4 regions of the Streptomyces sp. NPDC005761 genome follow, and region 1 is predicted to be linked to each of the others. Evidence: riboswitches for the same ligand, from Rfam matches in the RefSeq annotation. Region 1 holds a riboswitch; each other region holds the start of a gene.

Region 1 (7,726 bases):
ACGCAGCAACGAGCAGCTGGCCTCGGCCCGCGTCATCGCGGAGACGGCCATGCGGGCGGTGCTGCCGACGCCGTCCGACCGGATCGGCGGGCTGCACGTGGCGGCTCGGTACGAGGCGGCGCAGGCGGACGAGTTCGTCGGCGGTGACCTGTTCTCGGTGACGGACAGCCCTCATGGGGTGCGGCTGGTGGTCGGGGACGTGCGCGGCAAGGGGCTGGACGCCGTGGAGGCGGTGGCGGTGGTCATCGGCGCCTTCCGGGAGGCGGCCGAGCAGGAGGAGACGCTCGAAGGTGTGGCGCGGCGGCTGGAGCGTGCGCTGGCGCGGGAGTCGGACCGGCGCGGTGGGCTCGACGCGTTCGAGGGGTTCATCACCGCGGTGCTCGCCGAGGTCCCGCCGGACTCGGACCGGGTGCGGATCGTGAACCGGGGCCACCCCGAGCCGCTGCTGCTGCATACGGACGGGGCTCTGGACGTGCTGGGCCCGTCGGTTCCCGCGCTGCCGCTGGGGATGGACCTCGGGGTGTGGCCGGACCGGGCCGACGAGTGGGATCTGCCCCCCGGGGCGACGCTCCTCCTCTATACGGACGGCCTCTCCGAGGCCCGTAATGCCGAAGGGGTCTTCTACGACCCCGCCGAGCGGCTGCGCGGACGGATCTTCCCGGGTCCCGAGGAACTGCTCTCCGCGCTGACCGACGACGTGCGGCTGCACACGGGGGGCGAGTCCACGGACGACATGGCCCTGCTCGCGGTCGTGCGGCCGGCCGAGGGCCAGCCCGACCGGCGCAGGACCGTGAAGATCGTCGGTCTGGGCGACGGCGGCGAGTGAGCCGGAGCTTCGGGACGACGAGTGTGGTGCGGCACCGGAGCCCCGCGGTGACGGGTGTGTTGGAGCGGCCGGCCGGGATGCCACCGTCCGTAACCGAAGGGCACCACTCCGCATAACATTTGACGTAACGTCAGAAATCGGCAGGCGGTTGAGGGGCGATCAACTCGCCCGATTCCACCCGGTTGTGTCCCGTAAAGTCCAGGCCAAGGACGTGAACGATCAGTGGGAACAGCTTGGAATCGGACCCCGGTGTCTATTAACGTTCGATAACGCAGCGCGGTTGTCCCAGCCGCCGTCAGTGGCGGCACCGTGCGCGAGCGCCGAATTCCGCAAGGGAACCGGGGAACCACCTACATGGGGTGAATCGGGCATCTTTGTCTTGCCATAAGACGGAGGGGCCCGTAGGAGACCTTCCTGCTCCGAACCCGTCAGCTAACCCGGTAGGCGAGAAGGAAGGAAAGGAGTGCGCCCACGTGGCGTCCAACAAGCCTGCCCCCGAGGCTCCCTCCCGGTTCGGGCCCGAGTACGGCGATGACTTCGCTACCCGGCCCGCCACCGTTTTCGGTACGGAGTACGGGGCCGACTACGCGACCGATCGGGGCAGCGACTTCGGAAACGACTTCCGCGCCGACGAGGCCGGGCCCGAGAGGACCTGGGAGGAATGGAACCCCACCGAGGAGTCCATCCGCCCTGTGCGCGGCAAGCACCGCGTCGCCAAGCAGCGCAATGGTCTGGCCCGCAGCTCCACCGTCCTCGGGGTCGGCGTCATCGCGGCCGTCGGTGCGGGTGGCATGGCCACCGCCCAGAGCAAGCCGCCGGTCTCCATCTCTCTTCCCGATTCCATCGCGGACAATCTTCCCGACGCCAAGTCCCTCCCGGGCGTCGGCGCACTGTTCTCGGGCGGGTCCGAATCCGCGGCGGACAAGACGGCGGCCGAGACCGCTTCCGCCCCGCTGACGACTGCCGGCATCACCACCGCCGAGGCCGAGCAGGGCACCACCGACGCCGGTGAGGCACTCCGGGCCCGCATCCTCCAGCAGGCCGAGCAGCAGCAGGACGCCGCCGACGCCGAGGTCAAGGCGGCCGCGGAGAAGGCGGCCGCGGAGAAGGCCGCCGCCGAGGCGAAGAAGCAGCAGGACGCCGCCGAGGCCAAGATCGCCGCCGAGAAGAAGAAGGCGGCGGAGGAGGCGGCGAAGAAGGCGGAGGCGCTGCGGCTCGCCAAGCTCGCAGCCAGTTACGCCATCCCCACCTCCTCGTACACGATCACCTCGACGTTCGGCGAGGCCGGCTCCATGTGGTCCTCCGGCTACCACACGGGCCTCGACTTCGCGGCGCCGACCGGTACCCCGATCAAGGCCGTTCACACCGGCACGATCAAGTCGGCCGGCTACTCCGGTTCCTACGGCTACCGCACGGTCCTGGAGCTGGAGGACGGCACCGAGGTGTGGTTCTGCCACCAGTCCTCGATCGACGTCAGCATCGGCCAGAAGGTCACGACGGGCGACACCATCGGACGCGTGGGCGCGACCGGCAACGTGACCGGCCCGCACCTCCACCTGGAGGTCCACACCGCGGACGGCGCCGGCATCGACCCGATGGCCTGGCTGCGCGCCCGGGGCCTGACGGTCTGAGCCCGTTCCCCGCACGACGGCCTCCTCCGGCCCACGTGACCCCGGCAGCCCTGACGCTCACCCCCCGACGTCAGGGCTGCCGGTCCGTCCGCGTCCGCCCGTGGCAGTAGTTCAGATGCAGAGGCCACGGAATAGGGGCCTGGTGGAAGCCGTTGTTGCACCCATGACTTCTCTTCGCACGCTCGGTTCCTCCAGCCTTCAGGTCTTCCCTCTCGCCCTCGGAGGCAACGTCTTCGGCTGGACCGCCGACGAGGCGCAGTCCTTCGCCGTCCTCGACGCGTACGCGGCGGCCGGCGGTAACTTCGTCGACACCGCCGACTCCTACTCGGCCTGGATCCCCGGCAACGAGGGCGGCGAGTCCGAGACCCTCATCGGCAAGTGGCTCGCCGCACGCGGCAACCGGTCCGACATCGTCGTGGCCACCAAGGTCGGCGCCCACCCCGCGTACAAGGGGCTCTCGGCCACCACCATCAAGGCCGCCGCGGAGGAGTCGCTGCGCCGGCTGGGCACCGACCACATCGACCTCTACTACACGCACTTCGACGACGAGTCCGTCCCGGTCGAGGAGATCATCACCGCCCTCGACCAACTGGTGAAGGACGGCAAGGTCCGGGAGATCGCCGCGTCCAACATCAGCCCCCAGCGCCTGCGCGCCTCGCTGGAATTCTCCGAGCGCGAGGGGCTCGCCCGATACGTGGCCCTGCAGCCGCACTACAACCTCGTCTCCCGGGACACGTACGAGGGCGAGCTCCAGGACACCGCCGCCGATGCCGGGCTCGCGGCCGTCCCGTACTTCGCCCTCGCCTCCGGCTTCCTCACCGGCAAGTACCGTCCGGGCACGGCCGTGGAGAGCGCCCGGGCCGGGAGCGCGGGGGCACACCTGGAGTCCGAGCGCGGACAGAAGGTGCTCGCCGCGCTCGACAAGGTGGCCGAGGAGCGCGACGCGGAGATCGCGACCGTGGCGCTGGCCTGGCTGGCCGCCCGGCCGACCGTGGCCGCACCGATCGCCTCGGCCCGGACGGTCGAGCAGCTCCCCGCGCTGGTGGCCGTCGCCGGTCTGCGGCTGACGGACCAGGAGCTCGCGGACCTCACGGAGGCTTCCGCCTGAGCGGGACAGCTCTCAGCCCTGCGGTCCGTACCCGTGCGTGTCCGTGTACGGGGGGCGCGGCGGGTTCGTGTACGGCGCGGCCGTGTACGCAGGCGCGCTGTAGGGATGCCCGTCGTACGGGTACGAGGGGTGCGGGTACGGCCGGCGCACCGCGGGCACGGGCCGGGGGCGCAGACGCCCCGTGGCCTGCGCCGCGTACGCGAGGGCGGGGCCGGCCGTCTCCCTGCGCTGCCACAGGTGGTGCAGCAGCTCCCGCTCGCGTTCGGTGAAGTCCGGGCCCGCCGTGCCGCGGCGGGCCTGCCGGCGCAGAAATGCCAGTGAGGTCGCGAACGACTCGTACTCGGCCACCGTGCGGGCCGCCGCCCTGCCCCGGGCCTTCACCTCTTTCCGTGCCGCGGCGGGCATGCGGTGGTGGGGGTGCGAGGCGCCATGGGCGTGCGTGGGAGCGTGGCCCGAGTGCGCGTGGCCGTGGGGCCTTGCGTACGGGCCGTCAGCTGCCGCGCGTCGGCGAGCGATGTCCCTGGCCATGCCGCGGGCCCGCATCGAGGAGAGGGCGAGAGGTTCGGCGGGGGACAGCCAGCCGGCCGTCGCGTACGCCGGCAGTTCGACGCCGAGCGTGCGCAGCTCGCGTCGGCGGGCCCAGATCGCCAGCCAGGTCACCAGCCCGAAGGCCGGGACCATGAAGGCGCCGTACACGGCGTAGAAGCCGTACGGGCCGAACGAGGACGATCCGTTCCACAGGGCGTGCATGCCCATCGCCAGGAGCAGGCCCACGAGCGGCAGCGCCAGGCGCCTCAGACGCTGATGGGGCGCACTGCTCGCGGCGATCCCGAAGGCGATGCCGGTCAGTACGGTGAAGAGCGGATGGGCGAACGGCGACATCACCGCACGTACGAAGAACGTCGCCGCCGTCACCGAGGCGAAGCCCGAGCCCATCTGCTGGTCCTCGCCGAAGGCGTTGCCCAGATAGAGGATGTTCTCGGTGAAGGCGAAACCCGTCGCGGTGAAGCCGGCGACGACCACGCCGTCGACGATGCCCCCGAAGTCGCGTCTCCGGAACAGGAAGAGGAGCAGTACGGCCGCTGCCTTGGCGCTCTCCTCCACGACGGGCGCTATGACCGTGGCGCCCAGGGTGTCCGCACTGCCCGGATCGGCGGTGGCGGTGGCGATCCACCGCGTCGCGAAGGAGTTCGCGATGATCGCGACCAGGGCGGCCGCGCAGGCACCCCACGCGAAGGCGAACAGCATGTTGCGCCACGGGCCCGGTTCGACCCGGTCCAGCCAGCGGAAAGCCGTCATCAGCACCGGGACGGGCAACACGGCCAGGCCCAGTCCGACGAACAGCCCCTGCGTCCCGGTCTGGTCGCGGACGAGCGCGAGGATCACCAGCCCGCAGAGCGCCAGCACGGTGAAGACGGCGATGACGCGGAGCGGCCTGCTGCGCCACAGCATGCCGACGCGGCGTGGGCGGTAACGCCATTGGCCCCGGTCCGGCACAGCGGACAGGACCTCACCGTCCAGCTGCTCCTCGAGCACCGGGACGGCCGGCTGCGACTGCCGCTGATGCTGAACAGACCCGTCGGACACCCCACGACCCTAACGAGCGGGACCGACAACGGCCATGGCGCGTGAAGGCCCCCGGGTTCGGCGGATGGCCGCCCGGCCCCTGGTCAGCGGCCGGTCAGCGGCTGACCGGCGGTCAGACGGCGCCCCGTCAGGGGTCCGGCAATGGCTGGCCGACGGTCCGGAAGTGGCTGGTCCGCAACCGGTCAGTGGCGGGCGAAGAGCAGGTCGTGAACCACGTGGCCCTTGTCCAGACCCTGTCCCTCGAACCGGGTCAGGGGCCGGAACGCGGGCCGTGGCGCGTAGCCGCCGTCCGCCGCCGTGTTCTCGAACCGGGGGTGCGCGGTCAGCACCTCCAGCATCTGCTCGGCATACGGCTCCCAGTCGGTCGCGCAGTGCAGGACCGCTCCGGGCTTCAGGCGCTGTGCAGCCAGGTCGAGGAACTCCGGCTGGATCAGCCGGCGCTTGTGGTGCCGCGACTTGGGCCACGGGTCGGGGAAGTACACCCGTAGCCCGTCCAGCGCGTCCGGCACCAGCATCTCGCGCAGCAGGATGATCGCGTCACCGTTGGCGACCCGGATGTTGGACATGCCGTTCCGGTCGGCGAGACCGAGCAGATTGCCCTGGCCCGGGGTGTGCACGTCGACGGCGAGAATCCCGGTGCCCGGGTCGTCGGCGGCCATCTGCGCGGTGGCTTCGCCCATGCCGAAGCCGATCTCCAGGACCACCGGGAGCCCGTCGAACAGTTCGGGCAGATCGAGGACGCGCAGCCCGTCGATGTCCAGGCCCCACTTCGGCCAGAGCCGCTCCAGGGCGTCCTGCTGGCCGGGTGTGACGCGGCTGCGGCGCGGCTGGAAGCTGCGGATCCGGCGTTCGTGGTGCGAACCGGCCGGGTCGGCTGCGGGGCCGCCGGGGAAGCGGGGTTCCTGGCGCAGCCTGCGGGCACGGTCCAGGGCCGCGGCTCGCAGTTCGTCCGGGATTCCGGCGGTCGCGGGCGCGGCGCCCGTCCGGTCGGCTCCGGGCGCGGCGTCGCCGGGCGTCGCGGGGGAGGGGTTCATGGGCTCAGACACAATGCCCTGATTCTACGGCGGGCGGCTTCCACCCCGTCCCCTGTGCCCGGAGCAGCGCCCTGCGTGCCACCTCCCGCCCGATGGGCAGCGCGGCCGTGGCGGCGGGCGACGGAGCGTTCAGCACGTGCACGGTGTGCGGTGCCTCACGGATCAGGAAGTCGTCGACCAGCGTGCCGTCCCGCAGCACGGCCTGGGCCCTGACCCCGGCCGGGGCGGGGCGCAGGTCGGCCTCCGTCACGTCCGGCAGGAGCCGCCGCACGGCTGTGGTGAACGCGCGCTTCGACAGCGAGCGGTGCACCTCACCCGCCCCGTACCTCCAGTGCCTGCGGGCGATCCGCCAGGAACCCGGCCAGCTCACCGTGGACAGCAGCTCGCGGGGGCGTACGACCGGCCAGCCGTACCCCTCGCGGGCCAGCGCCGGCACCGCGTTCGGGCCGACGTGGACGCTGCCGTCGTGGCCGCGGGTCAGATGGACACCGAGGAACGGGAACGCCGGGTCGGGCACCGGGTAGACCAGGCCGCGCACCAGCTCGGGCCGGGCCAGCTCGTAGTACTCCCCCCGGAAGGGCACGATGCGCATCCCCGGGTCGTCGCCCGCCAGCCGCGCCACTCGGTCGCAGTGCAGCCCCGCGCAGTTGACCAGCACCCGGGCCCGCACCACCAGGCCGTCCGCCGTCCGTACCGCGACGCCCCACGGCCGCCGGTCGATCGCGGTGACCTCGGCGCCGAACCTGATCAGGCCGCCGCCGTCCCGCACCTCGGTGGCGAACCGCTCGGCGACCGCGCCGAAGTCGCACACCCCCGTCGTGCCTACGCGGATCGCGGCGAGGCCCCGTACGCGCGGCTCGTACTCGGCGATCTGCGCGGGCCCCAGCTCGCGCACCGGCAGCCCGTGCTCCCGGCCGCGCTGCACCAGGGCGTGCAGCCGGGGCAGCTCGGCGCGGCCGGTCGCGACGATCAGCTTGCCGGTCACGGCGTGCGCGATGCCGTGCTCCCGGCAGAAATCGACCATCTCCGCGCCGCCGCGCACCGCGTACCGCGCCTTCAGTGAGCCCGGGGGGTAGTAGATGCCGCTGTGGATCACCCCGCTGTTGCGCCCGGTCTGGTGGAGCGCGGGGCCCCACTCCTTCTCCAGCACCGTCACCCGTGTGCCCGGTGCGGTCCGCGTGATCGCATACGCGGCCGACAGGCCGACGATCCCGCCGCCGATCACCAGCACATCGCAGTCGTACGCCGCGTGCGTCATCATCACGCCACCTCCCACCCCGATAGTGCACTGACCCACTGACAACGCTCTCAAACCAGTGCGGGCACAGCGTGGCGCATCTCGCGTAGACCCGGCCGGCGGGCGGCCCCCGGCGCCGGGCCCCCTACGCGGGCGCGACCAGCAGCGGGCGGGCGCGCTCCCGCAGCTCGATGACGCGCGGCTCGTCCCCGTAGGGCTCCAGCCGGTGCAGCAGGTCGCGCACGTACTCGGTGGTCCGGGCCGACGAGATGCGGCCCGCCACCTCCACGGCCCGGGTGCCCG
Region 2 (7,726 bases), on a different contig from region 1:
AGTGGCCGGGACCAGTTCCACTGCCCTGGAGCATCCGGCACTTGGGAGGCGGCGTCGCGGGTCTGGGCACGCGCATCTGCGGCGTTGTCGTCAATCGCAAGGGCTCCGCCATTGCTCAATCCTCCGCCTTGCAGCTGCACGCACCCGGACCCGCTCCTTTTCCCGCCCCCCAAGTGCCGGATGCTCTAGCATCGATCACCGCAAGGCTTTGTGCACCGCCGCACAATCTCCTCGGGAGGCTCCTTTGCACCGCCGCCGTCGCTCCGCGCTCACCGTCTCCGCCGCACTGCTCACCGCAGCGCCGCTCCTCGCCGCCTGCGGCAGCCAGGCCCACCCGGGCGCCGCGGCCGTCGTGGGAGGGGACCGGATCACGGTGGCCACCGTGCAGGGCCAGGTCGCGGACGTGCGCCAGGCGCAGGACACCTCGAAGCAGTCCGCCCAGATCACCAACCAGTCCGGCCAGCTCGTCCGCGCCAAGCTGCACGGCCTGATCCTGGACCGGGTCCTGGACAAGGCATCGGCGGACGCCGGCGTGACCGTCAGCCGCGCCGAGGTCCAGCAGATGCGGCAGCAGGCCGTCGCCCAGTACAAGGGGGAGGACGGGCTGCGCGCCGCGGTCCTCCAGGAGCGCTGGATCGCCCCGGACCAGATCGACGCCTTCCTGCGCGAGCAGATCCAGCTGACCAAGCTCGGCCAGGCACTCGGGGCCGACCCGACGACCCCGGCCGGTACGAAGGCCCTGGGCGACGCGCTGACGAAGGCGTCCAAGGCCCTGAAGGTCGACGTCAACCCGCGCTTCGGCACCTGGAACAACCAGCAGATCCAGCTCGCCGACTACAAGGCCCCCTGGATCACCCAGGTCACCAAGCCCGCCCAGGCGGCCGCGGAGGCCGGGGCCTGAGGGCTGTCCGACGGCCGGGGTAGATTCGGCGGTGTGAACGCTGAAGACCCCGGCCGCATCGTCCTGCTCACCGCCAGCCACCGTGTCGCGCCCGGACTGCTGTCCTGGCCCGCCTGGCAGACACTGCACGCCGCCGACCGGGTGCACTGCGGGGAACAGGACCAGCCGCAGCTGCCGTATCTGCGCGAGGCCGGCATCACCGTCACGATCGGCGTGCCCGACGCGCAGGAGCTCGTGGACGTGTGCGCCGGCGGCCGGACCGTGGTCGTCCTCACCGGCGGCGAGGGCAACCAGCCGCTGACCGACGGACTGGCCCGGCTGGCCGGCTCCGGGCGGGTGCGGATGCCGAACCTGGAGCTGCTGCCCGGTTCCTACGACCTGCCGGGTGCCCGGCTCCTCGACCTCGTCCAGATCATGGACCGGATCCGGATCGAATGCCCCTGGACGTCACAGAAGACCCACGAGGGCCTCGCCAAGTACGCCATCGAGGAGGCGTACGAACTCGTCGAGGCGATCGAGGACGGCGACCGCGAAGAGCTCCGCGAGGAGCTCGGGGACGTACTGCTCCAGGTCGTCTTCCACGCGCGCATCGCGGAGGAGGACGAGGACGAGCCGTTCTCCGTGGACGACGTCGCGGCCACGCTCGTCGAGAAGCTGATCCACCGCCACCCGCACGTCTTCGGCGACGAGACCGCCGAGACACCGGAGGACGTCCACGCGCACTGGCTGCGGACGAAGGCGATCGAGAAGCAGCGCGAGTCCGTCACCGACGGGGTGCCGCTCGGCCAGCCCGGTCTGGCGCTCGCCGCGAAGCTCGCGAGCCGGGCCCGTACCGCCGGACTCGACGTGGCGCTCCCGGAGAGCGGGGGCGAGGGCGACGACATCGGCTACCGGCTTCTCGCTCTGGCCGTACGCGCCCAGGAGGACGGCATCGACCCGGAGGCGGCACTGAGGGCCGCGGGGCGTGCGTACCGGGACGCGATCCGGGCGGCGGAGGGCGTCGGGTAGTGGCAGGGGAGCCTGTGTCCACAAGCCTCCGCCAGTAGCTGCGGGACCGGGCTGCGCGCAGGCCGCCCGGGATGGACCCGGCTACCACGGGGGCAAGTCCGGTGCCGGTGTGCCGCTGCGCGCCACGTTCCTCGCGGCGGCGACCGACGTCGCGCCGGTGAACCGGCTCTGTGTGGTCGGCCGGGCAGTGGTCGAACGGGCGAACGACGGCGTACCCGTGGCGACTGCGTGACTTCAGGCGTCCCTGGACGAGTCCGCCGTGCCGCCGTCGTGATCGGTCGGCCGTCGCTGAGGCGCGAACTGCACGGGGAGTGTCCGCAGTCCACGCATGATGAGACCGCCCCGCCACCGCAGGTCGACCGGGTCCACCGCGAGCCGAAGGTCCGGAAGGCGGCGGAACAGGGTCTCCAGGGCGGTGCGGCCCTCCAGGCGCGCGAGCGGGGCGCCCAGGCAGTAGTGGATGCCGTGCCCGTATCCCAGATGCTGGTTGTCCCGGCGAGACAGGTCGAGTGTGTCGGGCTCCGTGAATCGGTCCGGATCACGGTCGGCCGCTGCGAGGACGACGAGTACGGGATCGCCCTCGCGGATCGGCTCTCCGCCGATTTCGAGAGCTTCCGTGGCGTAGCGCCAGGTAGCCAGTTCCACCGGGCCGTCGAAGCGCAGCAGTTCCTCGATGGCGGTGTCCAGGAGGCGGTTGTCGCCCCGCTGGATCGCGCTCTGGAACACAGCACGCTGAGGCGGGTTACGGAAGAACGCGTGGGCGCTGTTGCCGATCAGGTTGATGGTCGTCTCGAAACCCGCGAAGAGGATCACGAAGCACATCGCGGCGGCCTCGTTCTCGGTGAGGTGCTCGCCGTGGTCACTCGCCCGGATCAGGCCTGAGATCAGGTCGTCGCCGGGGTTCTCCCGCTTTCTGTGAATCAGCTCGGCGAGGTAGGCGCGGATCTTCTTCACGGACCGGGCGACCCCGCCGCGCGGCCCGCCGCCGTGCCGGATCATCATGCCCGCCCAGTCCCGGAAGTCGTCCTGGTCCTCCTCAGGTACGCCGAGCAGATCGCAGATGGCGTAGATGGGGAGCGGAAAGGCGAAGTCATGGATGAGGTCGGCCTCCCCCTTCTCCGCGAAATCGTCGATGAGCCGGTCCGCCAGCTCCTGCACACGAGGTCCGAAGGCGGCGATCGTCCGGGGCGTGAACGCCTTGGACACGAGCCGGCGCAGCCGTGTGTGGTCGGGCGGGTCGATGTTCAGCAGATGCGTCATCAGGTTGGCGCTGCGCTCGCCGGGGATACCGGTCTTGCTCTTGCCCTGGGCGTCCTCGGCGTGGTGAGCCGGGTTCTTCGACAGGCGGCTGTCGGCGAGGGCCTGCCGTGCGTCCGCGTACCGGGTGACGAGCCACGCTTCGACGCCGCTGGGCAATGTCGTCCGGTGTACGGGGCTGTGTTCCCTCAGCCAGGCGTAGGCGGGGTACGGGTCGGTGGCGAACTCCCAGGTGAAGAGTTCGGGCGGCGGGGCGTGGTTCACGTGACGACGGTATCGGGCGGCTGCGGGTGAGCCGCCACTGCCGGTGTTCCGAGGCCCGAGGTCATGGCGGTTCCGGGTGCGGACCGTAGGGGGGGAGAGGTGTTTAAGCGTCCTGCTCTGCCGCAGCTCACGGTGACAGGAGGGCTTCTTGGCAGTCCACTTTCGGCGCGAAGCGAGGCCCCCAAGGGCAGGGGAGCGCCGTGAGCGTCCCAGCGGTCGGCAACGGGCGGCCCCGTTCTCGTCGTGCTCGCCGCCGCCGACCGGGACCCGGAGCGCTTCGAGGGGCCGGACGCGCTGGACCTTGCGCGGCGTGACAACCAGCACCTCGGTTACGGTCACGGAATCCATTACTGCCTGGGAGCACCGCTCGCCCGGCTGGAGGGGCAGGCCGCCCTCGCCACGCTCCTGAAGCGTCTTCCCGACCTGCGACTTGCGGCAGAACCTGACGATTTGCGCTGACGCGGCGGGCTCATCATGCGTGGACTGCGCACACTTCCGGTGGAGTTCACCCCCGGAGTGCGTTTCGGCGAAGGTGACACTCTGTCAACTCTGTGACTTTTACGTGATCTCCGCTGCATCGACTTGTGACACACGTTCGAGTCCCGCTAGGTTCACCGTTCGACTCGTCAGTCACACGGAAGGCAACTCCATGGGCTCCGCGAACGGCAGACACCGTCGCCCCCGGCAGGCACCCGCGATCATCGTCGCCGCAGGCGTGACCGGCTCGGCCATCGCCATCCCGCTGCTCGGTGCGGCAGGCGCGCACGCCGCCGACGCCTCGACCTGGGACCGCGTGGCCGAGTGCGAGAGCGGCGGCATGTGGAGTGCCGACCTCAGCAACGGCTACTACGGCGGCCTGCAGTTCTCCCAGGAGGTCTGGAAGTCGTACGGCGGCGAGTCGTACGCGGAGCGTGCGGACCTCGCCAGTCGTTCGCAGCAGATCGCTGTCGCGGAGAAGGTCCTGGAGGACCAGGGGCCGAAGGCGTGGCCCAGCTGCGCGGTCATCTCGGGCCTCGTCGCGGACAGCGGCCTGCCGGGCGTGGATCCGGGCAGCACGCCGTCCGCCGAGCCGACAGGGACCCCGGACCCGTCCACGAGTGCCGGCCCGTCCGAGGACGCGACCCCGTCGGACGGCGCGTCCTCGGAGGCGAAGGCGCCGACGGGCGACGCGAAGGACAAGGCCTCCGAGCCGGACGCCTCCGCCTCGCCGTCCGCCACGCCCTCGGGTGACGCCTCCGGTGCCGAGGGGAGCCCCTCCCGGGGGCAGGAGAAGGCCGGCAAGCATCGCGGTACCCCGGCGCCCGAGGGGACCAGGGACGCCGGGCGAGGCACCGACCGGGACGCGGGGCGGCACGCCTCGCGAGGTGACGGTGACGCACGCGACACCGCTGCCCCGGCTTCTGACGGGACGTACACCGTCCGCGACGGCGACAACCTCTGGGCCATTGCTGATGCACAGAAGCTGTCGGGCGGGTGGGCGGCTCTGTACGAGGCCAACAAGGCGGAGGTGGGCTCCGACCCCGACCTCATCCTGCCTGGCCAGAGCCTCGACCTCGGAGTGAAGGCTGAATGAGCGCGGTCTGATGATCAGCTGAAAGCACCCCAAAAATTGGGGTAGTTAAGAGGCCTATGTCCCACTTTTGACTAAGTGAGACATGGGTCTCTTTGCGTGAACTGGCACATCTTGTCCGGGGGGTCCCGCCGCATCCGTTCCCACCTGCGCAAACAGGGGTTCTTCGGGTGCAAGGAAGGGGCGTTTGTCCGGTATGTCCATCTTTGGATATGAGGGTTGGGTGTGTTTACGGTCGGAACCGCTCGCACCGCGGGCCCCGTCGACCGTCACGCCGAATCCTGCCGTCGGTCGAAGGGAACAGACGCGTAAAGCGCCGTAGGCAGGAGCGGGGGACCCAGGTAGGCGCCGGGCCCGGTCGTCGTAAGACGCATCAGGACCGGCTTGGGGTGGAGTCGCGTGCAAGGACGTGCGACCGGGCAACTCACTTGGCCCGAACCCGACAGCTCACCTCGTAGGCGTCGGTGAGGAGAAGTCTCGATGCTGCTCAACAGCAAGGGCAACAAGCACCGTCGCCCGTCCAAGGCCGTCCGTATCGCCACGCTCGCCGGTGTCACCGGTGCCGCCATCGCCGTGCCCCTGATGGGCGCGACCGGCGCCTCCGCCGCCTCCGTCTCCACGTGGGACGCCGTCGCCCAGTGCGAGTCCGGTGGCAACTGGTCCATCAACACCGGCAACGGCTACTACGGCGGCCTGCAGTTCTCGCAGTCGAGCTGGGCCGCCGCCGGCGGTACCCAGTACGCGGCCCGCGCCGACCTGGCCACCAAGGCCCAGCAGATCGCCACCGCCGAGAAGCTCCTCGACATGCAGGGCCCGGGCGCCTGGTCCTGTGCCGGCGCCGGCAACCTGAGCAACGACGGTGTCGACCCGGGTGTCGACGCCGGCTCCTCCGCCGCCAAGGCCGCGCCCAAGCAGGAGTCCGCGCCGGTCCAGAAGGCCGAGCCGAAGAAGGCCGAGCGCACCGAGGCCCCCGCCACCAACCGCTCGGACCGCGCCGCCGCCCCGAAGAAGACCGTCACCACCCCGACCGGCAAGAAGGTCGCGAAGGGTGACGGCGAGTACAAGGTCACCGCCGGCGACACCCTGAGCAAGATCGCCGCCGACCACAAGGTCAAGGGTGGCTGGGAGAAGCTCTTCAAGCTGAACAAGGACATCGTCACGGACGCCGACCTGATCTACCCGGGTCAGCAGCTCCACCTGACGAAGTAGTCGCGATCCCTCCTCGCTGATCACCCCGGCCGCCCCGGCCCGGTGCGCATCGTTCCCCCGTGCGTACCGGGCCGGGGTCGGCCGGTTTTGGTGTCGATCGTTCAACTGTTGTCGTTACTGGCCAGTAAATTTCTGGCCTTTTGCCCTGCTGTGCCTGCCCTTGGGTCCTTTTTCGTCCCAGGGGACGGGCGGTCGGCCGGTTGGGGCGGCCGGGCCGGTTAGGCTCTTGTCGCAAGGCCAAAGCGACCCTGCACCACCAGCGTCACATCCCAGAAGGAGATGCCTCGTGCCGTCCATCGACGTCGTCGTAGCCAGGGAAATCCTCGACTCCCGCGGAAACCCCACGGTCGAGGTCGAGGTCGGCCTCGACGACGGCAGCACGGGCCGTGCTGCTGTTCCGTCCGGCGCCTCCACCGGCGCGTTCGAGGCCATTGAGCTTCGCGACGGCGACCCCAACCGCTACCACGGCAAGGGCGTCGAGAAGGCCGTCCTCGCCGTGATCGAGCAGATCGGCCCGGAGCTCGTCGGCTACGACGCGACCGAGCAGCGGCTGATCGACCAGGCGATGTTCGACCTGGACGCCACGGAGAACAAGGGCTCGCTCGGCGCGAACGCCATCCTCGGCGTCTCGCTCGCCGTCGCCCACGCCGCCTCCGAGGCCTCGGACCTGCCGCTGTTCCGCTACCTCGGTGGCCCGAACGCGCACCTGCTGCCCGTCCCGATGATGAACATCCTCAACGGTGGGTCGCACGCCGACTCCAACGTGGACATCCAGGAGTTCATGATCGCGCCGATCGGTGCGGAGTCCTTCTCCGAGGCCCTGCGCTGGGGCGCCGAGGTCTACCACACGCTGAAGAAGGTCCTCAAGACCAAGGGCCTGTCCACCGGTCTCGGTGACGAGGGCGGCTTCGCGCCCAACCTGGAGTCGAACCGCGCCGCCCTCGACCTCATCGTCGAGGCCATCAAGGAAGCCGGCTACGCCCCGGGCAAGGACATCGCGCTCGCGCTCGACGTCGCCGCCTCGGAGTTCTACAAGGACGGCAAGTACGAGTTCGAGGGCAAGTCCCGCTCGGCCGCCGAGATGACCGAGTACTACGAGGAGCTCGTCTCCGCGTACCCGCTGGTCTCCATCGAGGACCCGCTGTACGAGGACGACTGGGCCGGCTGGAAGGTCATCACCGACAAGATCGGCGCCAAGGTGCAGATCGTCGGCGACGACCTCTTCGTCACCAACCCGGAGCGTCTGTCCCGCGGCATCGAGGAGGGCTCGGCCAACGCCCTGCTCGTCAAGGTCAACCAGATCGGTTCGCTGACCGAGACCCTGGACGCCGTCGAGCTGGCCCAGCGCAACGGCTTCAAGTGCATGATGTCGCACCGCTCCGGCGAGACCGAGGACGTCACCATCGCCGACCTCGCGGTCGCGGTGAACTGCGGCCAGATCAAGACCGGCGCCCCGGCGCGCTCGGACCGCGTCGCCAAGTACAACCAGCTGCTGCGCATCGAGGAGATCCTCGACG
Region 3 (7,726 bases), on a different contig from region 1:
TCGGGGCTGTGCGGCTCCCCGGTGACGAGGTCGTCGTAGCCGTCGTCGTCGATGTCGCCCGAGGCGACGGCCGGACCGCCGCGCAGGTCGTGGTCGTAGCGCAGTCCCTGGACCTCGCCGAAGAAGAGCGCGGACCAGCCGTGGCCCGGCTCCTCGCCGGCGGTGACACCGGAGATGACCAGGTCGGCGAGGCCGCTGCCGTCGTAGTCGCCGGTCGTCATCGCGCGGGGCACGATCTCGCGCCCCGGGGTGCCGGGTACGAGGCTGCTGCGCGAGGCGGGATCCTGCCGGGTCCCGTCGTCGTACTGGAACAGGGTGAGGTCGGTGCGGCCGGTCACGGCCAGTTGGTCGCCCGGGATGTCGGGGCTGAAGTGCGCGGCGGCGAGAGCGGTGCCGAACGCGGCGCCGGCGACGGGCTCCTGGGCCTGCAGCCAGTCGCTGCCGGCGCCGGAGAGCCCCTCGGCGGAGCCCCACAGGACGACGGCGCCGCCCGCGTCGGCCACCGGCTCGATGTCCTCGCCCGGGAGGCCCACGACCGCGTCGTCGTACCCGTCCCCGTCCAGGTCGCCGGTGGTCAGGGCCCGGCCGAAGCCGTCGCCTGCCTCGGCGGCACCCGGCACCCCGGTGGTGTTCTGGCTGAGGACCGTGCCCCGGGTGGTACCGATGCCGCCCGGGCCGCCGTACTGCACGCTCACGTAGCCCGCGCCCTTGCTGCCGCCGATGGTCCCGCCGGGCGCGCCGATGAGCACGTCCTCGTAACCGTCGCCGTTGAAATCGGTGTTGCGGTCGGCCGCGCGCGTTCCACCGGGGGTGCCCGCGTAGGCGGCAGGCGCGGCGATGGCCGCCCCTGCGATCAGAAGGAATGAGGCCGCGACAACGGCGGCCGGACGGTAGGTGCGCACGAGCGGCTCCTCGGTTCAAGGACGACCGGGCGAGTCCGGGGGACGCCAGGAGGAGCCCGTTGGCCTCCTGGCGCCCTGTTTGACCGGCACCGCGGCGCAAGGGTTGTACGGCATGGCAAAAGGGGTGGAAGGGAGCAGCTCAGCTCCCCTCCACCCCTGTTCACGACTCCGCCCGGGGCGGAACCGCGGTAGGTCAGTAGGCCCCGAAGACGTTGTCGATCGAGCCGTACGTCGCCGCGGCGTAGTTGCACGCGGCGGTGATGTTGGCGACGGGGTCCAGGATGTCCAGCGAGGTGCCGGGCACGTGGTACGCGTCGAACGTGGGCTGGATCACCTGGAGCAGGCCCTTGGACGGGGTGCCGGCGACCGCGTTCGAGTCCCAGTTGTTGACGATCTGCGGGTTGCCCGAGGACTCGCGCATGATGTTGCGGTGGATGCTGTCGTAGCTGCCGGGGATGCCGTGCTCGGCCATGACTGCGAGGGACTCCTTGATCCAGCCGTCGAGGTCGTCGGTGTACGCCGTCGCGGTCTGCGCGGGGGTGGTCTCGGCGGTCTCCTCGGCGACGGGCGTCGCCGTCCGCACGGAACGGTCGGCGCGGTCGGTGCTCTCGGCACGGTCGGCCGACGGCTGCGAGGCGCTGCCGGACGCGTTCTCCGCCTTGAATTCGCTCTTGGTCGCAGCCTTGGGGGCGGCGGCCGTGGACTTGGCGCCGATGGTCAGCTTCAGGCCCGGGTGAATCAGGTCGGGGTTACCGCCGACAACGCTCCGGTTGTCCTTGTACAGCTGCTCCCAGCCGCCGTCGAGGGAATGCCCGCGGGCGATCTTGGAAAGCGAATCCCCGGACACCACGGAATAGGTGGTGGTCGCGTCCTTCTTGACGGCAATTGCCTTGCCGGCCACGGAAGTCGAGGCTGCGGCCTTTTCGGCGACGACCGACTGGACCGGCGCTGCGGAAGCCGATCCGGCAGCGATCAGGGGGAGCGCGAGAACCGCTCCGCCCGCGCTCACGGCGATGAGGCCGCGGGTCAGGGGGGTGGACTTGGAACGACGGTGCTGACCCTTGATGGGCATGGCGCTTTTCCTCTCCGCCGCCTGCGAGGTGAGCTGTCGGGTTCGGACTGGAGATGTCCGGCCGCACATGGCGACTTAACCCCTAGCCGCTCCGGTATTCCGGAACGGCGGCAAACCTGGGTCCCCCGCTCCTGCCGTACGTGAAGTGGTCGGGTTACCGGACGGCGGCAGGATTCGGCGTTCCATCCGGATTGACGGTGACCGTAAGCGAGAAAGGCCGGGCGGAACAAGCCCGGAATTCCTGATCACAATTGATTCGCAAGATCAAAGAAAGGAAATGTGCGACGCCGGTCACATGCGCGCGGGTCAACTTTCTTGGGGCGACAGGGAACCGACGCCTCCGGTTCCGCGTCAGGCACGGCAAACGTGACGCTGACCACTGCGCCCGAAACGGGTGATTTGCCGGATTCCCAGGAGGTGCGGCACGAATGAATACCGCACGGACCAGCATTCGTTACATGCCCGAATAATCGCCCAAGTTAGGACATTACGGAGCGAGCGTCGGCCGTGCCGCCGCATCGGCACGCGTGCGCGGCACGACGACCGGTGAGCCGTCGCCCGGCGCGGCGAGGATGTCCGCGTCGAGCGCGTACAGCTCCTTCACCAGGGCTTCGTCGACCGTCTCCCGGGGAGCGCCCGTGGTGACCACGCGGCCGCCCTTCATGGCGACGAGCAGATCGGCGTACCGAGCGGCGGCCGCGAGGTCGTGCTGAACCATGACGACGGTGCGGCCGGTGGCCGCGACCTCGCGGACGAGTTCCAGGACCTCGATGGCATGCCCGAGGTCGAGGGCGCTGGTCGGTTCGTCGAGCAGCACGACGGGGGTCTGCTGGGCGAGGACCATCGCGAGCCAGCAGCGCTGGCGCTGGCCGCCGGACAGCCGGTCGATGCGCTCCCCCGCCAGTGCGGTGGTACCGGTGGCGTCGAGTGCGTCGCGCACCACCTGCTCGTCCTCGCGCGACCACTGACGCAGCAGCCCCTGGTGCGGGCTGCGGCCGTAGCGCACCAGGCCGGCCACGGTGACCGCCTCGGGGGCGCGCGGCGACTGCGGCAGCAGCGCGACATGGTGGGCGGCGCGGCGGCGGCCGGTCTCCCAGATGTCCGTACCGCCGACCAGGACCGTGCCGGACTCCGGGCGGTGGAGCCGGGCGACGGTCCGCAGCAGGGTCGACTTCCCGCAGCCGTTGGGGCCGACGATTGCGACGACCTGTCCGGCGGGGACGGTGAGGTTGACGTTCTCGACGACGGGCCGGCCGGGGTATCCGGCGTGCAGGCCACGGATTTCGAGACCGGCCTTCGTACCGGTCGGATTCTCGGTCATGTGCGGCTCACGCCTTTCCGGCGGCCGGGTCGGGCCGCAGCAGTACCCACAGGAGGAAGGGGCCGCCGAGGACGCTGGTGACGACCCCGACGGGCAGTTCGACCGGCGCGGCGACGCGTCCGATCGCATCGGCCGCGGCGATCAGCGCGGCTCCGGTCAGCGCCGAGCCCGTGACCGGGACGCGGGTGGGGCCCGCCAGCCGCTGGGCGAGGATCGGTGCGGCGAGCGCCACGAAGGCGATGGGGCCGCCGACCCCGACGGCCGTGCCCGCCAGCAGCACGGCCAGGACCAGCGCCACGGTACGTACCCGCCGCAGGTCGACTCCGAGGGAGCTCGCCACCTCGTCGCCGAAGCGCAGCAGTTGGAGGCGGTGTCCCGCGGCCAGCGAGAGCGGGACGAGGAACAGCAGGGCGACGGCCAGCGGCAGGCAGGCGTCCCAGTCGCGTCCGTTGAGGCTGCCGACGGCCCAGAGGAACACGCCGCCGGCCGCGTTGTCGTTCTCGCGCGACATGATCAGATCGCTCACCGCACCGATGAAGGTGGAGATGCCGATCCCGGCCACCAGCAACCGGTATCCGGCAGTCCCCGCCCCTCCGGCGCACACGACGACCAGGACCGCGGCGGCCACGGCACCGACCGGCCCGAGCCACCAGTTGCCGACCATGCCGGTGGCGGACCCCGCGGCGGCGGCGACCACGGCAGCGGTGGCGCCCTCGTTGACCCCGACCAGGTCCGGGGTGGCCAGCCGGTTGCCGGCCAGGGTCTGCGTGAGACAGCCCGCGATTCCGAGGGCGGCGCCGACCAGCAGGCCGGTGAAGATGCGGGGCAGCCGGAACTCGCGCACGATCATGACGGTGCCGGCATCGCCGGTTCCGAGCAGTCCCGAGAGGGTCTCGGACAGGCTCATTCCCGTCGAACTCGCCATCACCGCCAGGGCGATGAGGAGGACCAGCAGCGGAAGGAGCAGCGCGGCGGCGAGCGCGCTGCGCCTCGGGAGCAACCAGGACAGCGTCCCGGTGCGCAGTACGACGCTGTCCGGCGGGGTCACGTCCTTCAGTTCGCCGGTGCGAGACGCGACACCGTCGGGCGGGGTCACGTCTGTCAGCCTTCCGGTGCGCAGTACGACGCTGTCGGGCGGGGTCACGTCCGTCAACTCCCTCGCGCGGAGTACGACACCGTCGGGCGGGGGCACGTCCGTCATGCCGCGGCCCCTGCCGTGGAGAGCCGGGAGGAACGGGCGATCCACACGAGCAGGGGGCCGCCGACGAAGGCGAGCAGCACACTGACCGGGGTCTCCCAGGGACGGATGACGATCCGCGCGAGGACGTCCGCGATGATCATGACATCGGCCGCGACCAGGGCGGACAGGACGAGTTGGGCGGCCATCCGCGCTCCGGCCAGCGCCCGGGCGGCATAGGGCGCGAACAGCCCGAGGAAGGCGATGGGCCCGGCCACGGCGACGGCGCATCCGGCAAGCAGCGAGACGGCTCCTGCGACGACGAGCCGGATCCGGCCGGGATGGTGCCCCAGGGAGCGGGCGCCGTCGTCACCGAGCCCGAGTGCCGCGAGCGGCCGGGCACAGCCGAGTGCGGTGAGCAGGCCCACCGCGATCAGGGGCAGGAGGGGAAGCAGGTCGGAGATCTCGATGCCGGCGAGCGAGCCGATCGTCCAGTAGCGGTAGGTGTCGAAGGTCGACCGAGTGCCCAGCAGCACGTACGAGGTGAGGCCGTGGAACGTGGCGCCGAGCGCCGATCCTGCCAGGACCAGTCGCAGCGGGGATCCGCCTCCGCGCCCGGACGCGGCGAACAGCAGGACGGCCGCGCTCGCGACCATGCCTCCGCCCAGGGCCCATACCAGCAACGATGCGGGAGAGTCCGCGCCGAAGAAGGTGAGCCCCAGCACCACGGCGAAGGCGGCTCCCGAGTTGACGCCGAGCAGCCCCGTCTCGGCGAGGGGGTTGCGGGTGGCGGCCTGCAGAAGGCACCCGGCCGTCCCGAGGCACACGCCGACAAGGACCGCGCCGAGCGTGCGCGGCAGGCGTACGTCCACCAAGGCCAGGCGGAGTTGGGCGTCCGCGCGGGCGGCCGGGTCACCGACGAGGTAGTCCCAGGCGCCGCCTGCCGAGCTGGATCCGGTGCCGATGAGCAGGGACAGCAGGACGAGGGCCGGCAGAAGGACCACGAGAGCGGTGACCGCCCCCATGGCCGCACGACCTTCGCGTGGCGGGACTCCGGTGGGGCGGGACCCGGTTGCGGGCTGCCCCTCTTGCACGATCAACATATGGTTAGCCTAACCTAACTAGAGCGAGCGGTCGGCGGCGGCCCCCAGGGCTCCCCCTGCCCTGAATCGGCGTCAATCGCCCTGCCCGGGCTCCTTTCCGGGCAGCCGAAACGCCCGCCCGGACCGACCCCATCACTCGAACACAACGGAGATTCCAGGCCATGGCCCCGCATTCGACCTTCTCTGCCCGCGGCCTCGTCCGCCCCTCGGTGGCGGCCTCGCTGATCGGTATCTGTGCGCTGGCGCTGACCGCCTGCGGAGCCTCCGAGGCCTCGGACGGGTCCGACAAGTCGGACACCTCCACGTCCTCGAAGACCACTCAGCTGACGGACGCGACCGGCACGTCGGTGAAGGTCCCTTCGACGCCCGAACGCGTGGTGGCGCTCAGCGAGATGGACCTGGACGCGGCTCTCGCCCTGGGCGTGAAGCCGGTGGGCCTGACCGCCGGCCGCGGCCAGAAGGGCGCCCCCGGCTACCTCGCCGACCAGGCGAAGGGCATCCCCGTGGTGGGCGCGGTCACCGGCCCCGACATCGAGAGGGTCGTCCAGGCGAAGCCGGATGTGATCCTCGCCGGTCAGCTCGCCGACGAACAGGTCCTCCAGCAGCTGCGCAGGATCGCACCCACGATCGTGACGATCGACGGCACCAAGGACTGGAAGAAGGCGCTCACCCTCACCGGCAAGGCACTCGGCCGCGGTAACGATGCCGAGGCGTTCCTCGCCGACTACGACACCCGGGTCGCCGCACTGAAGAAGGACCTGGGCACCGAAGCAGGCAAGAGCGTGTCCGTCGCCCGCTACTCCGCCAAGGGCTCCGCCGTCATGCAGCAGGGCGTGTTCATCAGCGACGTCCTGAAGGACCTGGGCTTCACGCGCCCCGGTATCCAGAACGAGAAGGGCGAGGGCCACTCGACGCCCATCAGCGACGAGAACCTCAAGGAGATCGACGGGGACTGGCTCTTCATCGGCACCCTCACCTCCACCGGAGCGGACCAGGACCTCGTGGGCGAGCTGGCCAGGAAGCCCGCCTACAAGCAGCTCAAGGCCGTGAGCAGCGGCCGGTCGACCGTGATCGACGGCACCAAGTGGACCAGCCTGGGCGGCGCGCAGGCGGCCGTCTCGGTGCTCGACGACATCCGCAAGGCCATCGTCAAGTGAGCCCCGACCAGGAGCTCACCGGCCGGCTCGCCCTCGTGACGGGGGCGGGCCGCGGGATCGGCGAGGCGGTGGTGCATGCCCTGGCCGGCCGCGGCGCCCGCGTCCTGGCCACCGATCTCGCACCCGACGGCATCACCGCGCTCGCCGGGAGGTACGCCGGGCAGGTCACGGCCCGGACGCTCGACGTCACCGACGCCGCAGCGGTCGAGGCCCTCGTCACGGAGTCCGAGGAGACGCTCGGCCCCCTGGACATCGCGGTCAACGTCGCGGGAATACTCCGGTGTTCGGCGGTCGCCGAGCTGACGGACGAGGACTGGGCGGCCACCTTCGCCGTCAACACCGACGGGGTCTTTCACGTCTCGCGGTCCGTCTCGCGCCGGATGGCCGGGCGCGGAACGGGCAGCATCGTCACCGTCGCGTCCAACGCCGCAGGCATCCCCCGCACCAACATGGCCGCCTACGCGGCGTCGAAGGCCGCGGCCGTCATGTTCACCAAATGTCTCGGCCTCGAACTGGCCCCCCTGGGCATCCGGTGCAACACCGTGTCACCGGGCTCGACCCTCACCGACATGCAGCGCGGCATGTGGCCGGCAGGAGACGAACAGGCCGCCGCGCGGCAGGTCATCGACGGGGACGGAGCGAGCTACCGCACCGGCATTCCACTCGGCCGCATCGCGGAGCCTTCCGACATCGCCGACGCCGTGGCCTTCCTCGTGTCCGACCGCGCCCGCCACATCACGCTGCACGACCTCTACGTCGACGGCGGCGCCACGCTGCGGGCCTGACCCGCCCGTCCCCTCCGACAGCGGATCGCAGCCCTCCCCCACTGGAGACAAGAAGACATGTCCGCCTCACTGCGCGTACCCACCGCCCCGCACGGGGCCGCCACCCGCACCTCCCCCCTCCCCTCCACCTCACCCGGCGCCGCGACCGCGCTGCTCGACGCCTACCGGCCCGGCACCGACCGGTTCCTCGCCTCGTCACGCCACACCCT
Region 4 (7,726 bases), on a different contig from region 1:
AGGCCGACCGGATGGGCTCGCTGCTCGCCGCGCTCGACGAGGAGTCCATGGAGAACCAGCGCGACGTCGTCAAGAACGAACGCCGCCAGCGCTACGACAACGTCCCCTACGGCACCGCGTTCGAGAAGCTGACGGCTCTCGCCTACCCGGAGGGCCACCCGTACCACCACACCCCGATCGGCTCGATGGCCGATCTGGACGCGGCGACGCTCGAGGACGCGCGGACCTTCTTCCGTACGTACTACGCGCCGAACAACGCGGTCCTCTCCGTCGTCGGCGACATCGACCCCGAGCAGACGCTCGCCTGGATCGAGAAGTACTTCGGCACCATCCCCTCGCACGACGGCAAGCAGCCGCCGCGCGACGGCGCGCTGCCCGAGATCATCGGCGGCCAGCTGCGTGAGGAGGTCCGCGAGGAGGTCCCGGCACGTGCGCTGATGGCTGCCTACCGGCTGCCGCACGACGGCACCCGCGAGTGCGACGCCGCAGACCTCGCGCTGACGGTGCTGGGGGGTGGCGAGTCGTCCCGGCTGCACAACCGCCTGGTGCGCCGCGACCGGACGGCCGTCGCCGCCGGATTCGGGCTGCTGCGTCTCGCGGGCGCGCCCTCGCTCGGCTGGCTGGACGTCAAGACGTCCGGTGGTGTCGAGGTGGCGCAGATCGAGACCGCGGTCGACGAGGAGCTGGCCCGGTTCGCCGAGGAAGGCCCCACGCCCGAGGAGATGGAGCGCGCTCAGGCGCAGTTGGAGCGCGAGTGGCTGGACCGCCTCGGCACGGTCGCGGGCCGCGCCGACGAACTGTGCCGGTTCGCCGTGCTGTTCGGTGACCCGCAGCTCGCCCTGACGGCCGTGCACCGGGTGCTCGACGTGACGGCGGAGGAGGTCAAGGCGGCCGCCAGGGCCCAGCTGCGGCCCGACAACCGGGCGGTGCTGGTCTACGAGCCCCTCGAACCGGCCGAATCCGCCGAAGAGGCGGAAACAGACGCCGACACCGACACCGACGCGCACGAAGGAGCGGACAAGTGACCGACGCTGCCGCGACCGGAGTTTCGATGGAGTACCACCCGCAGCCCGCCCCGGGCGTGGCCAGGCCCTGGGCCTTCCCCGCGCCCGAGCGCGGCTCCCTGCCCAACGGCCTCACGGTGCTGCGCTGCCACCGCCCGGGCCAGCAGGTGGTCGCCGTCGAGATCTTCCTCGACGCCCCCCTGGACGCCGAACCCGAGGGTCTGGACGGGGTCGCCACGATCATGTCGCGCGCCCTGTCCGAGGGCACCGACAAGCAGAGCGCCGAGGAGTTCGCCGCCGAGCTCGAGCGCTGCGGGGCCACCCTGGACGCCCACGCCGACCACCCCGGTGTCCGGGTCTCCCTGGAGGTCCCGGCCTCCCGGCTGGCCAAGGCCCTCGGTCTGGTCGCCGAGGCACTGCGGGCGCCGGCCTTCGCCGACAGCGAGATCGAGCGGCTGGTGGGCAATCGGCTGGACGAGATCCCGCACGAGCAGGCCAACCCGGCCAGGCGTGCCGCCAAGCAGCTCTCCAAGGAGCTCTTCCCGGCCACGGCCCGCATGTCGCGCCCGCGCCAGGGCACCGAGGAGACCGTGGCCCGGATCGATGCCGCGGCCGTGCGCGCCTTCTACGACGCACACGTCCGCCCGTCCACCGCGACCGCCGTGGTCGTCGGGGACCTCACGGGCATCGACCTGGACGCGCTGCTCGCCGACACCGTCGGCGACTGGTCGGGCAACACCGCCGAGCCCCGCCCCGTCCCGCCGATCACCGCCGACGACGCGGGCCGCGTGGTGATCGTGGACCGTCCCGGCGCGGTACAGACACAGTTGCTGATCGGCCGGATCGGAGCGGACCGGCACGACAGCGTATGGCCGGCCCAGGTGCTCGGCACGTACTGCCTGGGAGGCACGCTCACCTCACGGCTCGACCGGGTGCTGCGCGAGGAGAAGGGTTACACCTACGGCGTGCGGGCGTTCGCCCAGGTGCTGCGCTCCTCGGCCCCGGCCTCCGCGTCCGGGGCGACGGGCGCCGCGATGCTCGCCATCAGTGGTTCCGTGGACACGGAGTCCACCGGCCCGGCGCTGGAGGACCTGTGGAAGGTCCTGCGGACCCTGGCCGCCGAAGGGCTGACGGACGCCGAGCGCGAGACGGCCGTGCAGAACCTCGTGGGTGTCGCCCCGCTGAAGTTCGAGACCGCTGCCTCCGTCGCCGGGACCCTCGCCGACCAGGTCGAGCAGCACCTCCCGGACGACTACCAGGCACAGCTGTACGCCCGCCTTGCCGAGACCGGCACGGTCGAGGCGACCGCGGCCGTGGTCAGCGCCTTCCCGGGGGACCGACTGGTCACGGTCCTGGTCGGAGACGCGTCGCAGATCGAGGAGCCTGTCCGGGCCCTCGGCATCGGAGAGGTGTCGGTCGTCACCGGCTGACCGGACACGTGCCCTGATAGCAGGGCAAAAGGAAACCTCTGACGGAGCGCGTTCCGTCAGAGGTTTCCTTTTTGTCTGTTTTGTTGGAGAGGTTGCCTGTCTGCCCTGTGGGATGCGCTACAAAACCGCCTGTCCGTTTGGTGCGGGGAAGTGCCCCCGTCTAGCGTCGGCTCGGCTGTCCGTCACTCGTATGCCGCATCCGCGACGTACCGGGCAGTCATCGCCGAGTCCCCGTCAGGCGCGAGCCTGGGGAGCCGGGGACCCACGCAGTCCCTGGGGTGAATCGGATGCCTGAGCCTCGCACGGGGCCTGGGGATCCGTAGGAGACCTTCCTGCTCCGAACCCGTCAGCTAACCCGGTAGGCGAGAAGGAAGGAAAGGACCAGCCACTTCATGGCGTTCACCCGTGCCACCGGGAAGCACCGTGCCCCGAGCCGTCTGACGCGCACCGGCGCGAAGGCCGTCGGCATCGCGACTCTGGCCACCGCCGGCGTCATCGGCGGACTGGCTTCCCCGGCGCTCGCCGCCGACACCGAGACCCCCGCCGTCAGCGAGACCGGCCTCTCCCAGGTCATCGCCATCGAAGGCACCCTCGCGGACCGGATCGACGCGCAGGCGGACGCGCAGCAGCACCAGGCCGACGTCGCCAAGAAGAAGGCCGAGGCCAAGAAGAAGGCGGAAGCCAAGAAGAAGGCCGACGCGAAGAAGAAGGCGGAGGCCAGGGCGAAGGCCGCAGCCAAGGCCAAGGCCGCCGCGAAGGCGAAGGCCGAGGCCCGCGAGAGCACGGCCCGTGCCGCCCGGTCCGCCGAGCGCACCCGGCTCGGCTCCTTCCAGCTCCCCGTGACCGGTTCGTACGTGAGCACCGGCTACAAGTCCAGCGGCTCCATGTGGTCCTCCGGCAGCCATTCCGGCATCGACTTCCACGCCGCATCCGGCAGCTCCGTCGTCGCCGTCGGCGCCGGCACGGTCGTCGAGGCCGGCTGGGGCGGGGCGTACGGCAACAACATCGTGCTGCGCATGACGGACGGCACGTACACCCAGTACGGCCACCTCTCCTCGATCGGCGTGTCCGTCGGGCAGAGCGTGGGCGCCGGCCAGCAGATCGGCCTCTCCGGCTCCACCGGCAACTCGACCGGCCCGCACCTGCACTTCGAGGCCCGCACCACGCCCTCGTACGGCTCGGACATGGACCCGGTCGCCTACCTGCGCGCTCACGGCGTCTCCGTCTGACCTCTCCGAAGACCCCTCGGCGAAGGCCCCGGCACCACGCCGGGGCCTTCGCCGTGTCCGCGGACAGGCACCGGCTCTGCGTGGGCGGCCGTGTCCCCGCCGGGTCCGCAGTCCGCACCGGCTGTGCCTTCCGGTCGGCCGTGGCGTGCCGGGCGGTTCCCCGACGGTCCGCAGCGGCGGTGCCCGAACGTCGGAGACCAAAAGATATTCATGAATTTCCACCCGCCGTCGGAAATGCGACCGCATTGCAATAGAGTCGCAGGACAGGCGTCGATCGGCCGCGTTCCGCGGGGATTAAGGCGGAGGTTCGGACATGCGCATTCCGGCGCATTCGGTATGCACGGCAATCCGTGAAGACATCGTCTCGGGTGTCTTCGAACGCGGCAGCCGACTCACCGAGGAGGTGCTCGCGCGCCGTTACGGGGTCTCCCGCGTCCCGGTGCGGGAAGCGCTGCGCACCCTGGAGTCCGAGGGGTTCGTGGTCACTCGCAGGCACGCCGGAGCCTGCGTCGCCGAGCCCACCGAGCAGGAGGCCGCCGACCTCCTGGAGGTCCGGATGCTGCTGGAGCCGCTAGGGGCGGCCCGCGCCGCCCACCGCCGCACGGACGCCCACCTCAAGGTGCTGCGCGGCCTGGTCAGGCTCGGTCAGGAGCGCGCCCGCCGGGGCGAGGGCGAGGACCTGCGCTCCTTGGGCGGCTGGTTCCACGAGACGCTCGCACAGGCCTCCGGCAGCCCCGGCCTGATCGCGCTGCTCACTCAGCTCCGGCACAAGACCGCCTGGATGTACGCGATCGAGCACCCGGCCCGTCCGGCCGATTCCTGGGCCGAGCACGGAGCCATCGTGGACGCCGTGGCGCGGGGGGACGCGGACAGGGCGAGGGCGCTGACCGCCCAGCACGCCGAGCGGGCCACCGCCGAGTACCGGCTTCGCCGTCCCGGCCGGCCGGGCGCCGTCACGGCCCGCACCGGCGGGGTGAGGACTTCGCAACATGCCGTAAACACCCCGAGTGGGCGGCATTAACAAACGCGCCGTATACAAAGAATGGCCATTCATTCAGGGCTTTCTTTCCGCTGCCCCGATTAAGTCATGTGAGGCCGTTCGGTGCCCCATGTCCTTTGCTGAACGAAAAGAGCCGCGACTCCCGGTCAAGGGTGCCGCGGCTCTTTCGCGGGAATATCCGCGGTCGTGACCCGTGGGGATCAGACGGTCTCCGGAAGCTCGTCGAGCCCCTCGGCGACCAGCTTGGAAAGACGGTCCAGAGCGGCTTCGGCGTTGTCGGCGTCGGACGCGAGGACGATCTCCTCGCCGCCCTGTGCGCCGAGACCGAGCACCGCGAGCATGGAGGCCGCGTTCACCGGGTTGCCGTCGGCCTTGGCGATGGTCACGGGGATGCCGGAAGCCGTGGCGGCACGGACGAAGATGGAAGCGGGGCGGGCGTGCAGGCCCTCGGCCCAACCGACGTTGACGCGGCGCTCAGCCATGGTTCTGCCCTTCACGAATCAATGGTTGTCTAGACCAGTCTCTCATGCAGGGCGCGATGCTCCGGCCGACCCGCGGGCCGCTTTCGCGCCCGCGCCCTGCCGTCGGCCGGCAACCCTCAGACTGCCCCGGCCCCGGCACCCACGCGACCGCTGGCGGAGCCGTACGCTTTGGCCATGCAGCCCTCTCCGGAGCAGAGTCCGCATCACGCCTACCCCGACCACTGGGAGGCGGACGTGGTGCTCCGGGACGGCGGCACCGCACGCATCCGGCCCATCACCACGGACGATGCCGAACGGCTGGTCAGCTTCTACGAGCAGGTCTCCGACGAGTCGAAGTACTACCGCTTCTTCGCTCCGTACCCCCGGCTCTCCGCCAAGGACGTCCACCGCTTCACCCATCACGACTACGTCGACCGGGTGGGCCTGGCCGTCACGGTGGGCGGCGAGTTCATCGCCACCGTCCGCTACGACCGGATCAACGCGCAGGGCAGGCCGGCATCCGCCCCGGCCGACGAGGCCGAGGTCGCCTTCCTCGTCCAGGACGCTCACCAGGGCCGAGGCGTCGCATCGGCCCTGCTCGAACACATCGCGGCCGTCGCGCGCGAGCGCGGCATCCGGCGCTTCGCCGCGGAGGTGCTGCCCGCCAACAACAAGATGATCAAGGTGTTCCGGGACGCCGGATACACCCAGCAGCGCAGCTTCGAGGACGGCTCCGTCCACCTCACCCTGGACCTCGAACCGACCGCGGAGTCGCTGGCCGTCCAGCGCGCCCGGGAACAGCGGGCCGAGGCCCGCTCCGTGCAGCGCCTGCTCGCCCCGGGCTCCGTCGCCGTCATCGGCGCGGGCCGCACCCCCGGCGGCGTCGGCCGTACGGTCCTGCGCAACCTCCTGGGCGCCGGTTTCACCGGCCGCACCTACGCCGTGAACAGGGCGTTCGCCGCCGATCAGGACACGATCGACGGCGTGCCCGCCCACCGTTCCCTCGGCGAGATCGGCGAACCGGTCGACCTCGCCGTCGTCGCCGTTCCCGCCGAGCGGGTTCCCGAGGCCGTCGCGGACTGCGGGGAGCACGGCGTCCAGGGGCTCGTCGTCCTCTCCGCCGGATACGCGGAGTGGGGGGCTGAGGGCCGCGAACGCCAGCGCGAACTGGTGCGCCAGGCCCGCTCGTACGGCATGCGCATCATCGGCCCCAACGCCTTCGGCATCATCAACAACTCCGAGACGGTCCGGCTCAACGCCTCCCTCGCACCCGAGCGGCCCGCCTCCGGACGCATCGGCCTGTTCACCCAGTCCGGCGCGATCGGCATCGCCCTGCTCTCCGGGCTCTACCGGCGCGGCGCGGGGCTCTCCACGTTCATCTCCGCCGGCAACCGCGCCGACATCTCCGGCAACGACTTCCTCCAGTACTGGTACGAGGACCCGGACACCGACGTCGCCCTGCTGTACCTGGAGTCGCTCGGCAACCCCCGCAAGTTCACCCGCCTCGCCCGGCGGACCGGGGCCGTGAAGCCGGTGGTCGTGGTGAAGGGCGCCCGGCACAGCGGCTCCACGCCACCCGGCCACGCGGTCCCCGTCAGCCGGATCCCGGACGCCACCGTCTCCGCGCTGATGCGACAGGCGGGCGTGATCCGCGTCGACACCGTGACGGAGATGGTCGACGCGGGCCTGCTCCTCGCGGACCAGCCGCTCCCGGCCGGCGGACGGGTGGCGATCCTCGGCAACTCGGAGTCGCTCGGCCTGCTCACGTACGACGCCTGCCTCGCGGAGGGACTGCGCCCGCGCCCGCCCGTCGACCTCACCACGGCCGCCACCCCGCAGGACTTCCGGGACGCGCTGGCCGAGGCCCTGGCCGACGACGGCTGCGACGCGGTCGTGGTGACGGCGATCCCGTGGGTGGGCGAGAACGGCGAGGCGGAGTCGGGCGACGGGGAGGTCCTGGCCACGGCGCTGCACGCGGCGGCCGCGACCGGCCCGGCCAAGCCGGTGGCCGTGGTCCATGTGGAGATCGGCGGCCTCGCCGAGGCCCTGGCCGCCGCGACCAGCACGGTGGCGCAGCAACGGCCGGCAACGGCGGCGCCCGCCCTCGGGGCACCGGGGCGACCCGCAGGCGCCGCTCCCGAGCGGCCGGGCGGACCGGACACAGGGACGACCGCCACCGGCCGGCCGGCCCCCACCCCCGACAAGGCCTCCGACGACGCGGTCCCCCCGTCCGACGCCCCCCGCTCCGTGGGACGGATCCCCGCCTACCCCGCTGCCGAACGCGCGGTCCGGGCACTGGCCGAGGCCGTGCGGTACGCCCAGTGGCGACGCCAGGCCGCCGTGCCCGGAAAGGTGCCCGAGTTCCTCGACGACACCATCGACGAATCCGCCGCGGGCGTCCTCATCGACTCCCTGCTCGGCCAGGACCCCGATCCGCGCGGCAGGCCCCTGGAGCCCGACGAGGCCCGCGCGCTGCTCGCCTCCTACGGCGTCACCGTCCGGCCGACCCTTCCGGCCCCAGGCCCGGAAGAGGCCGTCACCGCGGCGGCGCGGCTCGGCTACCCGGTGGCGCTGAAGACGACAGCACCTCATCTGCGCCACC

The links. Region 1 has a riboswitch for cyclic di-AMP ahead of ABZ434_RS03825 (M23 family metallopeptidase). Riboswitches for the same ligand answer to the same signal wherever they lie in the genome.
Positions count from the first base shown of each region.
Region 2: it holds a riboswitch for cyclic di-AMP, as region 1 does, so the genes downstream of both, ABZ434_RS01900 (transglycosylase family protein) here and ABZ434_RS03825 (M23 family metallopeptidase) in region 1, are expected to answer to the same signal.
Region 3: it holds a riboswitch for cyclic di-AMP, as region 1 does, so the genes downstream of both, ABZ434_RS31120 (transglycosylase SLT domain-containing protein) here and ABZ434_RS03825 (M23 family metallopeptidase) in region 1, are expected to answer to the same signal.
Region 4: it holds a riboswitch for cyclic di-AMP, as region 1 does, so the genes downstream of both, ABZ434_RS22060 (M23 family metallopeptidase) here and ABZ434_RS03825 (M23 family metallopeptidase) in region 1, are expected to answer to the same signal.

Region 1 covers NZ_JBEXXX010000002.1:353,826-361,551, forward strand. Annotated here, with positions in the region: gene ABZ434_RS03820 (PP2C family protein-serine/threonine phosphatase) at 1-826, shown strand, start outside; cyclic di-AMP (ydaO/yuaA leader) riboswitch at 1,135-1,288, shown strand; gene ABZ434_RS03825 (M23 family metallopeptidase) at 1,300-2,457, shown strand; gene ABZ434_RS03830 (aldo/keto reductase) at 2,621-3,565, shown strand; gene ABZ434_RS03835 (PrsW family glutamic-type intramembrane protease) at 3,578-5,152, opposite strand; gene trmB (tRNA (guanosine(46)-N7)-methyltransferase TrmB) at 5,335-6,186, opposite strand; gene lhgO (L-2-hydroxyglutarate oxidase) at 6,191-7,447, opposite strand; gene ABZ434_RS03850 (sporulation protein) at 7,569-7,726, opposite strand, start outside.
Region 2 covers NZ_JBEXXX010000001.1:419,873-427,598, forward strand. Annotated here, with positions in the region: gene ABZ434_RS01870 (SurA N-terminal domain-containing protein) at 245-901, shown strand; gene ABZ434_RS01875 (nucleoside triphosphate pyrophosphohydrolase) at 935-1,909, shown strand; gene ABZ434_RS01880 (hypothetical protein) at 2,019-2,141, shown strand; gene ABZ434_RS01885 (cytochrome P450) at 2,144-3,430, opposite strand; partial or broken gene ABZ434_RS01890 (cytochrome P450) at 3,662-3,985, shown strand; gene ABZ434_RS01895 (transglycosylase family protein) at 4,080-5,003, shown strand; cyclic di-AMP (ydaO/yuaA leader) riboswitch at 5,305-5,476, shown strand; gene ABZ434_RS01900 (transglycosylase family protein) at 5,481-6,209, shown strand; gene eno (phosphopyruvate hydratase) at 6,496-7,726, shown strand, end outside.
Region 3 covers NZ_JBEXXX010000049.1:12,236-19,961, forward strand. Annotated here, with positions in the region: gene ABZ434_RS31115 (esterase) at 1-902, opposite strand, end outside; gene ABZ434_RS31120 (transglycosylase SLT domain-containing protein) at 1,096-1,974, opposite strand; cyclic di-AMP (ydaO/yuaA leader) riboswitch at 1,980-2,164, opposite strand; gene ABZ434_RS31125 (ABC transporter ATP-binding protein) at 2,462-3,295, opposite strand; gene ABZ434_RS31130 (iron ABC transporter permease) at 3,303-4,352, opposite strand; gene ABZ434_RS31135 (iron ABC transporter permease) at 4,493-5,497, opposite strand; gene ABZ434_RS31140 (iron-siderophore ABC transporter substrate-binding protein) at 5,737-6,732, shown strand; gene ABZ434_RS31145 (2,3-dihydro-2,3-dihydroxybenzoate dehydrogenase) at 6,729-7,517, shown strand; gene ABZ434_RS31150 (isochorismate synthase) at 7,575-7,726, shown strand, end outside.
Region 4 covers NZ_JBEXXX010000024.1:74,744-82,469, forward strand. Annotated here, with positions in the region: gene ABZ434_RS22050 (pitrilysin family protein) at 1-1,025, shown strand, start outside; gene ABZ434_RS22055 (pitrilysin family protein) at 1,052-2,434, shown strand; cyclic di-AMP (ydaO/yuaA leader) riboswitch at 2,646-2,814, shown strand; gene ABZ434_RS22060 (M23 family metallopeptidase) at 2,827-3,663, shown strand; gene ABZ434_RS22065 (GntR family transcriptional regulator) at 3,977-4,684, shown strand; gene ABZ434_RS22070 (HPr family phosphocarrier protein) at 4,864-5,145, opposite strand; gene ABZ434_RS22075 (GNAT family N-acetyltransferase) at 5,320-7,726, shown strand, end outside.